Marinomonas mediterranea MMB-1: one gene and its partner. The protein of the gene in region 2 interacts with the protein of the main gene of each other region in a pairwise test. Links are inferred from orthologs where the notes say so. Each region holds a gene or a part of one and is shown on either strand. Other genes may lie near its edges. The genes, in order: MARME_RS10845 and grxD.

What was found.
Region 1: the proteins of grxD (region 2) and MARME_RS10845 interact in binary tests that used the Escherichia coli proteins (3 or more experiments, as listed by UniProt). The link is inferred for Marinomonas mediterranea MMB-1 from one-to-one orthologs.

The regions. Positions count from the first base shown.
Region 1 is NC_015276.1:2,369,631-2,372,960, reverse strand. The notes cover bases 310-3,308. They hold MARME_RS10845 (BolA family protein), read right to left. Parts: upstream 1,964-3,308; coding sequence 1,655-1,963; downstream 310-1,654. Other genes in these bases: MARME_RS10840 (SbcC/MukB-like Walker B domain-containing protein), read right to left, coding at 1,960-3,308; MARME_RS10850 (STAS domain-containing protein), read right to left, coding at 1,332-1,634; MARME_RS10855 (response regulator), read right to left, coding at 310-1,323. Outside these bases: MARME_RS10860 (YecA/YgfB family protein), read left to right, coding at 1-62; more of MARME_RS10855, read right to left, coding at 166-309; more of MARME_RS10840, read right to left, coding at 3,309-3,330. UniProt on the Escherichia coli protein: Transcriptional regulator that plays an important role in general stress response. Has many effects on cell morphology, cell growth and cell division. Acts by regulating the transcription of many genes, including dacA (PBP-5), dacC (PBP-6), ampC and mreB.
Region 2 is NC_015276.1:3,283,148-3,286,188, forward strand. What follows is about bases 230-2,939. They hold grxD (Grx4 family monothiol glutaredoxin), read right to left. Parts: upstream 1,895-2,939; coding sequence 1,565-1,894; downstream 230-1,564. Other genes in these bases: MARME_RS15025 (LysR family transcriptional regulator), read left to right, coding at 230-718; MARME_RS15030 (peroxiredoxin), read right to left, coding at 854-1,477; argF (ornithine carbamoyltransferase), read left to right, coding at 2,116-2,939. Also shown: more of MARME_RS15025, read left to right, coding at 1-229; more of argF, read left to right, coding at 2,940-3,021. UniProt on the Escherichia coli protein: Monothiol glutaredoxin involved in the biogenesis of iron-sulfur clusters.

The DNA of each region.
Region 1 (3,330 bases), 910 kb from region 2 along the record:
AATCGGGGCCAGGTAAGCATGGCGGGAAACACAATCAAGGGAACAAAAACACACGCTCTTAAATAAAGCAGATTTAAACGTGTGTTTAGGCAGAGAATACAGAGAATACAGAGAATACCAGTAAAAGTAATTGCGCCAAAGAGAACCCTTTCGGCGCAATTACTTTTAGCGACGCACCATAACAAAGGTCATGTCGTCCTCTTGAGGTTGTTCACCTCGAAATGCTTCAATGCTTGCGGTTAATTTTCTATCAAGTTCCGACAACTTCTCTAGATCTGATTGATTCGACTCAGTCAGCAAGGCACTGGTTAACGATTGCATTCCTTCGGTTCCGAGCCGACTCCCAGACTCTCCAAGCTGCTCACTTGCTCCATCCGTCGCCATCAATATTAACTGCCCTTGTTCGAGATGAAAATCTTGAGGCTCAGCATCAAATTCATTGTCAGGCAGTACACCTAAAGGCATATGAGAAGAATGCAATTCCGTCACATAGTCTTCATCGGCAAATATTGATAATGGAGGCATGCCACCACTCCAAAGTTGCGCGCTTCCATCGGACTCTAATGATAAAATTTGCGCCGCACAGAACATATAGTCCGGCGTAACATCGTATAACACACGATTCAGCCGACGAGCCAAATCAGGAAGAGAGGCATCCAGCTTGGCTGAATCCAAAAAGGACTGCGCAACGGGCAGAGCACCGACTGACGCTTGTAAACCATGCCCAGTGAAGTCTCCTAAGAATATAAGCAGCCTACCCGCCTTACACTCTTTGACCATGACTAAATCACCATTAAAACTGTCTACAGCGCGTCGATTAACGCGAACATTGTCAGTGTTTTCATCACTGTGCACTTGAATATGGTTCAACACTTGGCGAGCCATATCGTGTTCACGTTCTGTGATCCGATGATAATAGGTTAACTGGGCATTTTTTTCGGTTAACTCATTAATCAACGTAACTTGTTGAATGTGATGACGGAGGCGAGTTCGAAATAAAATCTCATGAAATGGCTTGGGTATGAAGTCGTCGCCACCACAATGAAAGCACTGGTTCATCACGGCATCGCTGCTTTGCGATGTGAGGAAAACGCATGGCACAAAGCGTTCGCCCGCCATTTTCTTTAAACGTTTCACAAGCTCTAGTCCGCTGCCGCCTTTGACCACCACCTCTAATGTGACAATATCAGGCTGCCAGCTCTCAAATAGCTCCAGCGCTTCGCTGTAACTAAATGCCGCTTTTATCTCAATTTCTTTGCGACTTAAACTTAATTCGATAATTTCGTGATATATCTCTTCACTGTCTATCGCTAATAATTTCATTTAGCGCATTACCTAATATTAAATCGTTTATCGAATCGGGATATCATCAAGATGTTTCTAATAAAGTCATTGGGGTTAGCGATGTCAATATTGACCTCACTTCCCAAGGCATTTCTCATACTCAATAGCATGCCGAGCGCAGCACTATCGAGATATTCAACCATTTGCATATCAATGACGAAATTCTCGTATTGGCCGACATAGTCTGCATAGGTTGTACGAAACTCATTGAACAAAGAAAAGTCAAAGCTTCCTACAACCGTAATCTCTACGGTGTTGTTATCATTATCAACATTTACGGTAATGCTCATATATTTGTTAAGCCGATATTCTATCGGCCACCTCCATGACAATTAGGTGATAACGGGGCTGAGTTACTTCTCTTGGCCCACTCATCAGTGGTGTAAAGGTGAAGAGCAAGGGCATGAATTTTCTGCATTTGTTCAGTTAAAGCACCATATATCATTTGATGTCTTTGAACCAAACGCTTTCCAGAAAACTCATTACTCACTAATGTTAACTTGAAGTGCGATTCACTGCCTTCCGGTACATTATGCATATAACTTTCGTTAGTAAGATCAAGCACCTCTGAATCGAAAGTGCGCTCTATTAGCTGACGAATCTCCTGCTCAACGATCATAGTGAGTCTGTAACCTCTTCCTGCTCTTTAACCTGTTGTAGGTCTTCTGTGCTATTTAGCAATGCCTGACCTTTCATTTTAGGATACGCGACATCTAAGGATACCGCACCTCCTTCACGCCAAACACTGATAATCGTGTCCATGTTTGCAGCCATGACCGCTCGCTTATCGTCGGGTGCGGCGGCAATAACTTGTAGGCCGATGTCTCGCATAAAGCCCATACAGGTAGCTGTCTTAGCCATGTCAATTTTGTTAAATGCTTCATCGAACATAGCGAGAGAGAAGCCACCCACAATATCGCCTTCCATTGTTTCATGTAGGCGATACGTTGTAGAAAGCGCCGCCGCAATCGCCAAGTAGAATGGAATTTGGTGCTCACCACCAGACCCTGTTTGAATACGTTGACTCAAGGTCGTCTTCATATTGCCATTCATATCAAGAATGTCGACTTCGAAGTTATAAAACTTCCGATAGTCCGCCAAATCTTTTTGCTTCTCTTCATCAGAGATAAGTTCCTGAATGGCATTCAATGCTCTTGCATGATCTGGATCGCCAGTGAACTCTGGGTCAAAAAGCCCGCCTACATTGGCTTGATCTTGCGCACTAAATCGTTCCACTAAATCAAGAATGTCCTTCATATCGCCGTTAGGGTAATACTTAAACTGGTAAACTTCTTGGTTAAATGGACGTCGCTTAAGACTATGGTTAAGCTCACGAATGATTTGAGCAACTTGATCCAGCGAATCCTTAAGCTTAGAAACGTAATCACTTCGGAAGGTTTCTTCAGCCTCACGTCGAGCTAACTCTGCACGCTTAGCGTATTTAGCAAGCTCAGTTTCACTTAGAACGTCGATTTGATAGTTGACGTAATGCTCAAACTCTTCAAATTTGGACTCAAGATAATCCAATTGAACATCATCATCGAGGTTTGCTTGATGATAACGTGCATAATGGTCAGCCACCTCTTTACGCACTTTCTGATCAAAACTTCGGGCTTTTTCGGATGCCTTGTCAGCGCGAGAAATGGCTTCTTTATAGATCGCAGCACCGTTTACCATACTCGATTCAAGTAGCTCGTAGCGTTCGCTAGCATACTCAGCATTAAACATAGAATTAGCCGTTAACTTCGTTCTGTCTTCATCCAATGAACTTAATGCGGCGCTCAACTGATTCTTCTGAGTGGTTAATGCGCCATACTGCTCCGAAATTTGTTGGCGTTCACGATCGAGCTTTTTCTGTTCGAGTTCGGTGGCTGCAATACGTTCTTTGAGTGACTCAATTTTTTCCTGCAATTCAGTATCATCATGCGCCTGCAACGATTCGATCTGCTCGTTAATATCGTTTAGCTCATGCTGAGAATGCGTATT
Region 2 (3,041 bases):
AGAGCTCGAAGAAGCATTGCAACCCGAAGCCGACTTTAACGAAAAAACGTCAACACGCGTTTATCGGATCATGGCAAGTGATTACGCAGCGTCTACCGTTATCCCAAGGTTATTAAACTTTCTTCGGGAAAAAGCACCAGGTATTACGCTAGACATAATGACGCCGTCCGATGTGACTTTTCATGATGTCGAAGCTGGTAAGATTGATATGGCAATAAACCGCTTCGAAGAGCTGCCTCAATCCTTCCACGAAAAAAGCGTTTGGCACGACACGTTCGTGTGTATGATGGCGAGCAATAATCCGATCGCTCAAAACTTCAATTTAGAAACCTACCTTGAAGCCCAACATATTTGGGTTAGTAAAACCGGATTTGGGGTTGGAGTTGGTATGGATCCAACGGATGTACAGAAGTTAGGCTGGGTAGATGAAGCGCTTCAAGCGCAAGGTAAAAAGCGCAGCATTCGAGTTTTCACTCGCAGCTATCATACGGCGATGCATCTCGCCATGGAGCAAGACCTCATAGCAACTCTGCCAAGAAAGGTTGCCATGGTAAATCGTAACAACCCTGATCTCGTCATATTAGAGCCTCCTTTTACCATCCCTCCCATCGAACTTAAGATGATTTGGAGCCCTCTTTTACATCACGACGCCAGCCACATATGGTTCCGAAAGCAAGTCATTGCAGTTGCTAACGAACTCAAAGCGCAAAGTCGCTAGCGCTTATAGTTAAGACAAGGCTCATAACAAAACAACTAGACGTAAAAAACGCGCTCATCTCCTTAGAGATAGCGCGTTTTTAAATCGCCCTACAAAAAAGGGCGGTCTTTCAATGCAAAATCAGCTGTTAGCGAATTACAGAGATTCGCTGCTGTCTTTAAGGTAAGAAGCAACACCATCAGGAGTGTTTACCATACCTTTGTCACCTTTATTCCAGCCAGCAGGGCACACTTGACCATTTTCTTCGAAGAACTGAAGCGCATCAACAATACGAACAAGCTCATCCATATTACGGCCAATAGGTTCGTCATTTACTATTTGAGAACGAACGATGCCTTTTTGGTCGATAACAAACGATGCACGCATAGCGACACCAGCAGGGTAATATGAATCACCACCTTCAGACTCAATGCCATATGCTTGAGCAATAGCATGGTTCATATCGCCAGCAAGTGTATATTCAACTGCACCGATACCACCTTCTTCAACGGGCGTATTTCTCCAAGCATTGTGCGTGAAGTGTGAATCAATAGAGATACCAATCACTTCAACACCCATAGAACGGAATTGCTCCATGCGGTTTGACATCGCAATAATTTCAGAAGGACATACAAAAGTGAAATCAAGCGGGTAGAAAAATACAACTGCGTATTTTCCTTTGATCGTTTCAGACAAATTAAAGTTGTCAACAATCTGACCGTCAGCCAATACTGCTGGTGCGGTAAAGTTTGGTGCTTTCTTACCTACTAGAATAGACATGGTATAAAATCCCCTTATTTATACTCTGTTATTTAAAATTCACATTACGACTTACATGAAGGGCTAACTACAGTCAGCCCGATCTCATTACTCTTCTGCGTCAGAAACGGCGTCTTTAACCATTGGCTCAAGTTCACCATTTTGGGCCATTTCGACAATAATATCGCAACCACCAACCAACTCACCCTTAATCCACAACTGCGGAAAAGTCGGCCAGTTTGCGTATTTTGGCAACTCAGCGCGAATATCTGGGTTCTCTAAAATATTAACGAATGCAAAACGCTCACCACAAGACATTAGTGCTTGAACGGCTTGAGAAGAAAAGCCACACTGCGGCATACGAGGCGTTCCCTTCATATATAGAAGAATATCGTTACTCTCAATCTGCTCTTTTATGGTTTCAATTGTGTTACTCACGATGCGAAAACCTCGTCGATTATCAAAATTTTTTCTTCACTCTGCCAACTTTTTCTTATCTACAAAGTGCTACTCATGCGGAAGTTTATTGGGTCTTACTACTAAATTACAACCCCAAGTTTTATAGGGTTTTCACGACTTATACTTTACTCTGCCAAAAGTCTGTATTAAATTGTCCGATTTCCCCTTTAAACAACACTTATTCACAGGAGTAACAGGCAGTGGCGCCAAGGCATTTTTTGACCCTTAAAGACCTTACGACCGAAGAATTTAAACAGCTTATTTCTCGAGCAATTGAACTAAAGAAAATGCAACGAGAAGGCGTCATCTATGAGCCGTTAAAAAATCGTGTCTTAGCAATGATCTTTGAGAAGTCATCGACCCGCACACGTGTTTCCTTTGAATCCGGTATGGCTCAATTCGGCGGACATGCCCTCTTTCTATCACCACGCGATACACAGCTGGGGCGAGGTGAACCAATCGAAGACAGTGCAAAGGTTATCTCCAGTATGGTAGATGCCGTTATGATTCGCACATTCGAACATGATAAAGTTGAAGTTTTCGCTCAAAACTCCTCTGTTCCCGTTATCAATGCGTTAACAGATGACTTTCACCCCTGCCAGCTACTTGCAGACATGCAAACTTACGAAGAACACCGAGGCAGCATTGAAGGCAAAAAAGTCGTTTGGGTTGGTGATGGTAACAACATGTGCCATTCTTATATAAATGCAGCAGCCATTTTAAACTTTCATCTTGTCGTAGCTTGTCCAACAGGCTATGAGCCAAATGCCGAATTGGTCACTGCAAACAAAGCGTTTGTTACTATTACAAATGATGCCAAAGCTGCAGTGAAAGATTCAGACTTAGTCGTTACTGACGTATTTGCTTCCATGGGTCAAGAAGAAGAGCAAGCGCAGCGAGAAAAGGACTTTGATGGTTTTCAAGTCAATGAAGAACTGATGTCCTTAGCACATGACGACGCACTCTTCATGCATTGTCTTCCTGCTCACCGTGGTGAAGAAGTCACCGCTGGTGTTATAGATCATCCAGACTCTGTCGTATGGGATGAAGCGGAAAACAGACTGCATGCTCAAAAAGCATTACTTGAATTTTTGATTTGTAAGTAACAGAATCACCTAAAAGCCCG